DNA from 2 places in the Xenorhabdus sp. PB62.4 genome. Region 1 is predicted to be linked to the other one. Evidence: predicted binding sites of a transcription regulator. Region 1 holds the regulator's gene; the other holds the start of a gene.
What was found. Region 1 encodes CRP, which controls carbon source genes, mostly activating them, when cyclic AMP is high. Its sites were predicted from a motif close to ATGTGANNNNNNTCACAT; they were not measured.

Region 1 (3,432 bases):
AGGTTATGTTGCCAATTTATGCGCCAGCGGATTTTATTCCTGTCAAAGGGCAAGGTAGCCGGGTCTGGGATCAGCAGGGCAAAGAATATATCGATTTTGCCGGTGGTATCGCTGTTTTGGCTCTGGGGCACTGTCATCCGGCCTTGGTGGCGGCTCTGAAACAGCAAGGTGAAAAATTGTGGCATGTCAGCAATATTTTCACCAATGAACCCGCCTTAACTTTAGCGAAAAAGTTGATTGATGCAACGTTTGCACAGCGAGTATTTTTCGCTAACTCCGGAGCGGAAGCCAACGAAGCAGCATTTAAGCTGGCCCGTCGTTACGCGATTACCCGCCATCATCCCCATAAAACCAAAATTATTGCTTTTCATCATGCGTTTCACGGACGCACGTTTTTCACCGTTTCGGTGGGAGGACAGCCGAAATACGCCGAAGGATTCGGGCCTAAACCGGCCGATATAGTACACGTCCCTTTTAATGATCTGGATGCTGTCAGAGCGGTAATCGATGATGACACCTGTGCTGTTGTTCTGGAGCCGATTCAGGGAGAAGGCGGTGTTACGCCTGCAACGACAGCGTTTCTTCATGGTGTGCGGAAGTTATGTGATAAGCATCAGGCGCTTCTGATTTTTGATGAAGTCCAGAGTGGAATGGGGCGTACAGGCAAGTTGTATGCTTATCAGCATTACGGCGTCCAACCGGATATTCTGACGACGGCAAAAGCATTGGGAGGAGGCTTTCCGATTAGTGCGATGCTAACGACAGATACGATTGCGACGGCGATGGAAACAGGCGCGCATGGAACAACTTATGGAGGAAATCCGTTGGCTTGCTCTATCGGTTGTGCCGCTTTGGATATCATCAACACACCAGAAGTACTGGCGGGAGTGGAAAAACGCCACGATATGATCATTCATGCACTGGAAAAGATAAATCAAAAATATGGCATCTTCCATGAATTCCGTGGAAAAGGGTTGCTTATTGGCGCTGTATTGAAAGTGGAATATCAAGGCAAGGCCAGAGAAATATTGCACCAAGTGGCAGAGCACGGATTGATGCTATTGAGTGCCGGAGACAGTATCTTACGCTTTACGCCATCATTAATTATTGCTGAGGATGAGATAACAGAAGGTATAGCGCGGTTGGATATGGCAATATCGCGATGGTTAAATCAATAAAATAACGGCCGGGAAAAGCAACAAAAAAAGCCAGTGCGGATGTAATAAATTGCACTGGCTGAATTTCAGGGTTGTCGGGAACTAACGTGTTCCATAAACAACAATGGTTTTACCATGTGCGGAGATCAGGTTTTGATCTTCCAGCATCTTAAGAATGCGACCAACTGTTTCACGGGAGCAACCCACAATCTGCCCAATTTCCTGACGGGTAATTTTGATTTGCATACCATCAGGGTGAGTCATGGCATCAGGCTGTTTAGCCAGATTGAGCAGCGTCTGGGCGATACGGCCTGTAACGTCCAAAAAGGCCAGATTACCTACTTTTTCGGAAGTTGTTTGTAGACGACTTGCCATCTGAGCAGATAAACGCATCAGAATGTCAGGATTAACCTGAATTAACTGGCGAAATTTCTTGTAGGAAATTTCAGCCACTTCACAGGCGCTTTTGGCTCGCACCCATGCAGTACGTTCTTGCCCCTCTTCAAATAATCCAAGTTCACCAATGAAATCCCCTTGATTTAAATAAGAGAGGATCATTTCTTTACCTTCTTCATCTTTTATTAGAACAGCAACCGAACCTTTAACAATGTAGTAAAGCGTTTCTGCTTTCTCACCTTGATGAATAAGCGTGCTCTTGGATGGATATTTGTGAATATGGCAGTGTGACAAAAACCATTCAAGAGTAGGGTCTGTTTGTGGCTTGCCGAGAACCATTCGCTTTATCCTCTGTTGTTATTTCTGCCTTTATGATGTGAGAAACAGATGGTTTCTCTTCAGGCTAGCTTTATAAAGTCAATAGCTTAACATATTAACTTGCTGAAAAACTGACAAGCAGGAATTTTATATGGATTATAAGAATACCAAAGTGATGGCATATTGATCTCACCCCATATAACTTGCCAATCTCGCTTGTAACCTTGTTTGTAACACAGGAAAACGTTTCTGTCTTCCCCTGTATCGCTTCAGCATATTAAACTGGTTGCCAGATTACCAGAAATCTGTTTAGAGAGGTTATTTTATTGACAATGTATTTATTAATTCTGGACAGCGTTTCCGTTATGATGAGCTTTATGTAGCTTCACTGTTCTGGCTAAAACTGATTTTTATCAGCCACTTTATTATTGTAAGAACGACTTATTTATTTAAATAAAACAGGCAACATTATTTTTTGTTGCCTGCTTTATTTAAAATAAAAAGCAGTTTATGTCATGAAATTTTTTGGCCTTCCAGTAATTGCTTAACGATTGGCGCCATAATTAACTCCATCGCCAGTCCCATTTTTCCACCCGGAACAACAATGGTATTTATACTGGAAATAAATGAACCCTGAAGCATCGCCAGTAAATATGGAAAATCAATTTGAGTCAGGCCACGGAAACGAATCACGATAAAACTTTCGTCCAGTGACGGAATAGCCTTGGCAGAGAAGGGGTTAGATGTATCAACCGTGGGAACGCGCTGGAAATTTATGTGAGTGCGTGAAAACTGGGGGGTGATATAGCGGATATAGTCATCCATTGAGCGGACAACGGAATCCATAACGGCTTCTCTGGAGTGCCCGCGTTCGCTGGTGTCACGGATGAGTTTCTGTATCCATTCAAGGTTAACGATAGGCACAACACCAATCAGCAGGTCAACATGGCTGGCGACATTGTGTTGTGGCGTGACAACACCGCCATGCAGACCTTCATAAAACAGGATATCTGTATTTGATGGCAGGGGTTCCCACGGTGTGAAAGTGCCTGGTACTTGGTTATAGGGTACGGCTTCATCGTAGGTATGGAGGTATTTTCGACAGCGCCCGCTGCCTGTTTCCCCATAATCAGAAAATGTTTTTTCCAGCATGCTGAAATCATTGGCTTCTGGCCCAAAGTAACTGATATGCCTGCCCTGTTCTCTCGCTTTGCGGATCTCAGCATCCATTTCAGGACGAGTGTAACGATGGAAACTATCCCCTTCAATGGTTGCGGCAGTCGCGCCAATTTGCTGGAAAATCTTGCGAAACGCCACACTGGTGGTCGTTGTTCCGGCTCCACTGGAGCCAGTAATTGCAATGACAGGATGTTTGGCAGACATGAACAGACTCCTTATCAATAAAAATTGAGTTATCTTTATTTTAATCAGACGGTTAGAGTGAATAAAACAAGTCAGGCTTTATGGGCGGAACATCTCTTTGGGCATGATATTGACGGTTTCATGTAACTCAGACCATACCAGCAGAACCTCACCTCGTTCAAGCTGGCGTTTAACATCC
Region 2 (3,432 bases), on a different contig from region 1:
CCCAAACGTTACTTGAATACGGGCATACCCGCATAGCTTGTGTCAGTGGCCCTTTGATGCGTTATCCAAGCCTACAGCGTCGTCAGGGGTTTTTGGATGCTATACAGGACGCAGGATTACAACCGATCGCGTGTCTGGAAGGAGAGTATGATTTGCAAAGTGGTTATCGGCAAATCCGCGCGATTTTGGCAACATCACGGCCTGATGCTCTGTTTTTCTGTAGTGAAGAAATGGCCCTTGGCGGATTGTTGGCGATTACGGAGCAAGGTTTGAGTGTTCCTGAGGATATTTCCATCATTTGTTATGACAGCGGTGAACGGGCGGCATTTATTCACCCTGCGTTAACCAGTGTCCATTTTCCTATCACTGATATGGCGCGTTTTGCCACGCGCCTATTGCTTGAACCTGACACGCAACATCCCATATTTTCGCCTCAGATTATTTATCGGGATTCACTCAAGCGCATGTAAAGCATCACAGTTTGAGAAGCCATTGATAAATGAGTGAGAGTGCACCAGCATTTTTCGCTAAAAAGCGTATTGTAATGGTATATAAATGTGTTAAAACCGCGAACTATTCATCTGTACCTATCCATCTGTACGTATCAATAACTGATTGCATTACATTGAAAATGAAGAAAAAACGCCCAGTTTTACAAGATGTTGCAGACCTCGTTGGGGTCACCAAAATGACGGTTAGCCGCTTTTTACGTAATCCGGATCAGGTTTCTGAAGCATTGGGAAAACGAATCGCCAAAGCAGTGGATCAACTGGGTTACATTCCCAATCGTGTGCCGGATATCCTTTCCAATTCCACCAGCCGTGCGATAGGCGTTTTGCTTCCTTCATTGACTAATCAAGTTTTTGCCGAAGTTATCCGTGGGATCGAGCATGTGACAGACCGCAATGGATATCAGGCCATGCTTGCCCACTATGGGTACTCTGCCCAGAAAGAAGAAGAGCGTTTACTTTCCCTGCTTTCTTATAATATTGATGGCCTGATTCTGGCAGAACGCACGCATACTCCCAAGACGTTGAAAGTGCTGCAAACAGCGGGTATTCCCGTGGTGGAATTAATGGACAGCGTATCGCCTTGCCTTGATATTGCGGTGGGAATCGACAATTTTGAAGCGGCGAGTCAGATGACGCTGGCAATGCTTGAACGTGGTTGCCAGAACGTGGTTTACCTCGGTGCCCGGCAGGATGAGCGGACGCTGATCCGTTTGCAGGGGTTTGAAGCGGCGATGCGAAGTGCAGGGCTTCAGCCAAGAAAAGTCATGACGCCAGTCAGTTCATCCTATTCTTTGGGGGCGGAGCTTTTGCAGGAAACCTGCCAGAAATACCCTGAAGTTGATGGTTTGTTTTGTACGAATGATGATATTGCTATTGGGGCGATTTTCGAGTGCCAGCGTCAGGGAATCAAAGTACCGGAAGAAATTGCTGTAGCCGGTTTTCATGGTCATGATATTGGTCAGGTAATGACACCAAAACTTGCCAGTGTCCTGACTCCCCGTGATTTGATGGGACGCAAGGCGGCAGAAGCCCTGCTCGTTCGTTTGAAGGGGAAGCAGCCGGAACAAACGCTGATTGATGTTGGATTTACGCTTTCATTGGGTGAAAGTGTTTAATTTTTGTAGCTTAAGACGTTGTTTTTCCATCTTCAATTGCGATAAGCCTCACATTTTCCTTTTTTGACGATCCTGATTGATTGCTCCCCATCCTGAGCTACTGTTAATGTTATCGGTAATAGTTACCGGTAACATTTTGCAGGTAAGTCACAGAGATCCAGGCAGTAAGATCTGCATAAAGGAGTTTGATATGAGCGATACCCAACAGCGAAACCATGTTTTTGTCTTGATGGGGGTATCCGGCAGCGGTAAGTCTGCGGTTGCCAACGGTATTGCCCGTGAACTGGGTGCTGCGTTTCTGGATGGGGATTTTCTTCACCCTCGCGCCAATATTATGAAAATGGCACAAGGCCATGCCCTGAATGATGATGATCGTCAGCCGTGGTTGAAGGCACTCAACGACGCTATTTTTGCTATGCAGCGTACTAATCATGTCTCCTTGCTTGTGTGCTCTGCCTTGAAAAAAAGCTATCGGGATATGCTGCGTGATGGCAACAAAAATCTGTCATTCCTCTATATGAAAGGGGATTTTGATTTAATCGAAAGCCGCCTGAAAGCACGCAAAGGACATTTCTTCAAGCCACAAATGTTAATTTCACAATTTGAAACCCTGGAAGAGCCGACCAGAGATGAGACAGATGTCCATCATATTGATATCAAACCTGCTCTTGATGACGTGATCAAAAACACCATGCAATCTATCGAGCGCACAATAAAAACTACTGACCGTATTAGCAAGGGACATTCATGAGTACATTAACTCTGGTCATGACGGCCGTCGGCTCTGTTCTTCTATTATTATTTCTGGTGATGAAAGCCAGAATGCACGCTTTTATTGCCCTGATGCTGGTTTCAATGGGAGCGGGAATTTTTTCCGGGATGCCATTGGAAAAAATCACCCAGACCATGCAAAACGGCATGGCGGGCACGTTGGGGTTCCTCGCTGTTGTTGTGGCATTGGGCGCGATGTTTGGCAAGATCCTGCATGAAACAGGAGCGCTCGACCAGATAGCGGTAAAACTGCTAGGTAGTTTTGGTGAAAAGCGGGCAAATTACGCATTGGGTATTGCCGGGCTTATCTGTGCATTGCCGCTGTTTTTTGATGTGGCGGTCGTTCTGTTGATTGGTGTGGTGTTTGCTGTTGCCCGTCGTACTAATGGTAATGTGGTGAGACTGGCGCTTCCTCTGTTTGCTGGTGTAGCCGCCGCTGCTGCGTTTTTGGTGCCGGGCCCAACGCCTATGCTGCTGGCTTCCCAAATGGGAGCAGATTTTGGTTGGATGATCCTGATTGGCCTGAGCGCTGCGATCCCCGGTATGTTACTGGCTGGCCCGATATACGGTAATTTTATCAGCAAATATGTCACACTGGATTTACCCAAAGATCTGAGCACGCCGAGCATTGGCAAAAGCCAAATGCCTTCCTTTGGTTTCAGTCTGGCGCTGGTGTTGTTCCCTCTGATATTGGTGGGTTTGAAAACCATCGGTGCGCGTTTTGTTGATCAGCAATCTACGCTATACCAATGGCTGGAATTCATAGGGCATCCTTTTACCGCTATTTTGATTGCCTGTTTGGTGGCGATTTATGGTCTGGCAATTCGTCGGGGCATGAGTAAAGACAAAGTGATGGATGTCTGTTCCGCTGCGATTCAACCTGCGGGGATTATCTTGCTGGTGACAGGTGCGGGTGGTGTGTTCAAACAAATTCTGGTGGATTCCGGCGTTGGGCCTGCATTGGGGAATGCGTTGATTGGTGCGGGTCTGCCAATCGCGTTAGCGTGTTTTATTCTGGCGGGTGCGGTGCGTGT

Region 2: the regulator CRP is predicted to act here: its motif matches at 1,664-1,681, upstream of gntK (gluconokinase).

What each region holds. Positions count from the first base shown of each region.
Region 1 is NZ_NKHR01000015.1:26,916-30,347, forward strand. It holds gene Xenpb_RS12860 (aspartate aminotransferase family protein) at 1-1,178, shown strand, start outside; gene crp (cAMP-activated global transcriptional regulator CRP) at 1,260-1,892, opposite strand; gene Xenpb_RS12870 (phosphoribulokinase) at 2,385-3,254, opposite strand; gene Xenpb_RS12875 (YheU family protein) at 3,333-3,432, opposite strand, start outside.
Region 2 is NZ_NKHR01000001.1:103,483-106,914, forward strand. It holds gene Xenpb_RS00425 (LacI family DNA-binding transcriptional regulator) at 1-470, shown strand, start outside; gene gntR (gluconate operon transcriptional repressor GntR) at 632-1,627, shown strand; gene gntK (gluconokinase) at 1,818-2,378, shown strand; gene gntU (gluconate transporter) at 2,375-3,432, shown strand, end outside.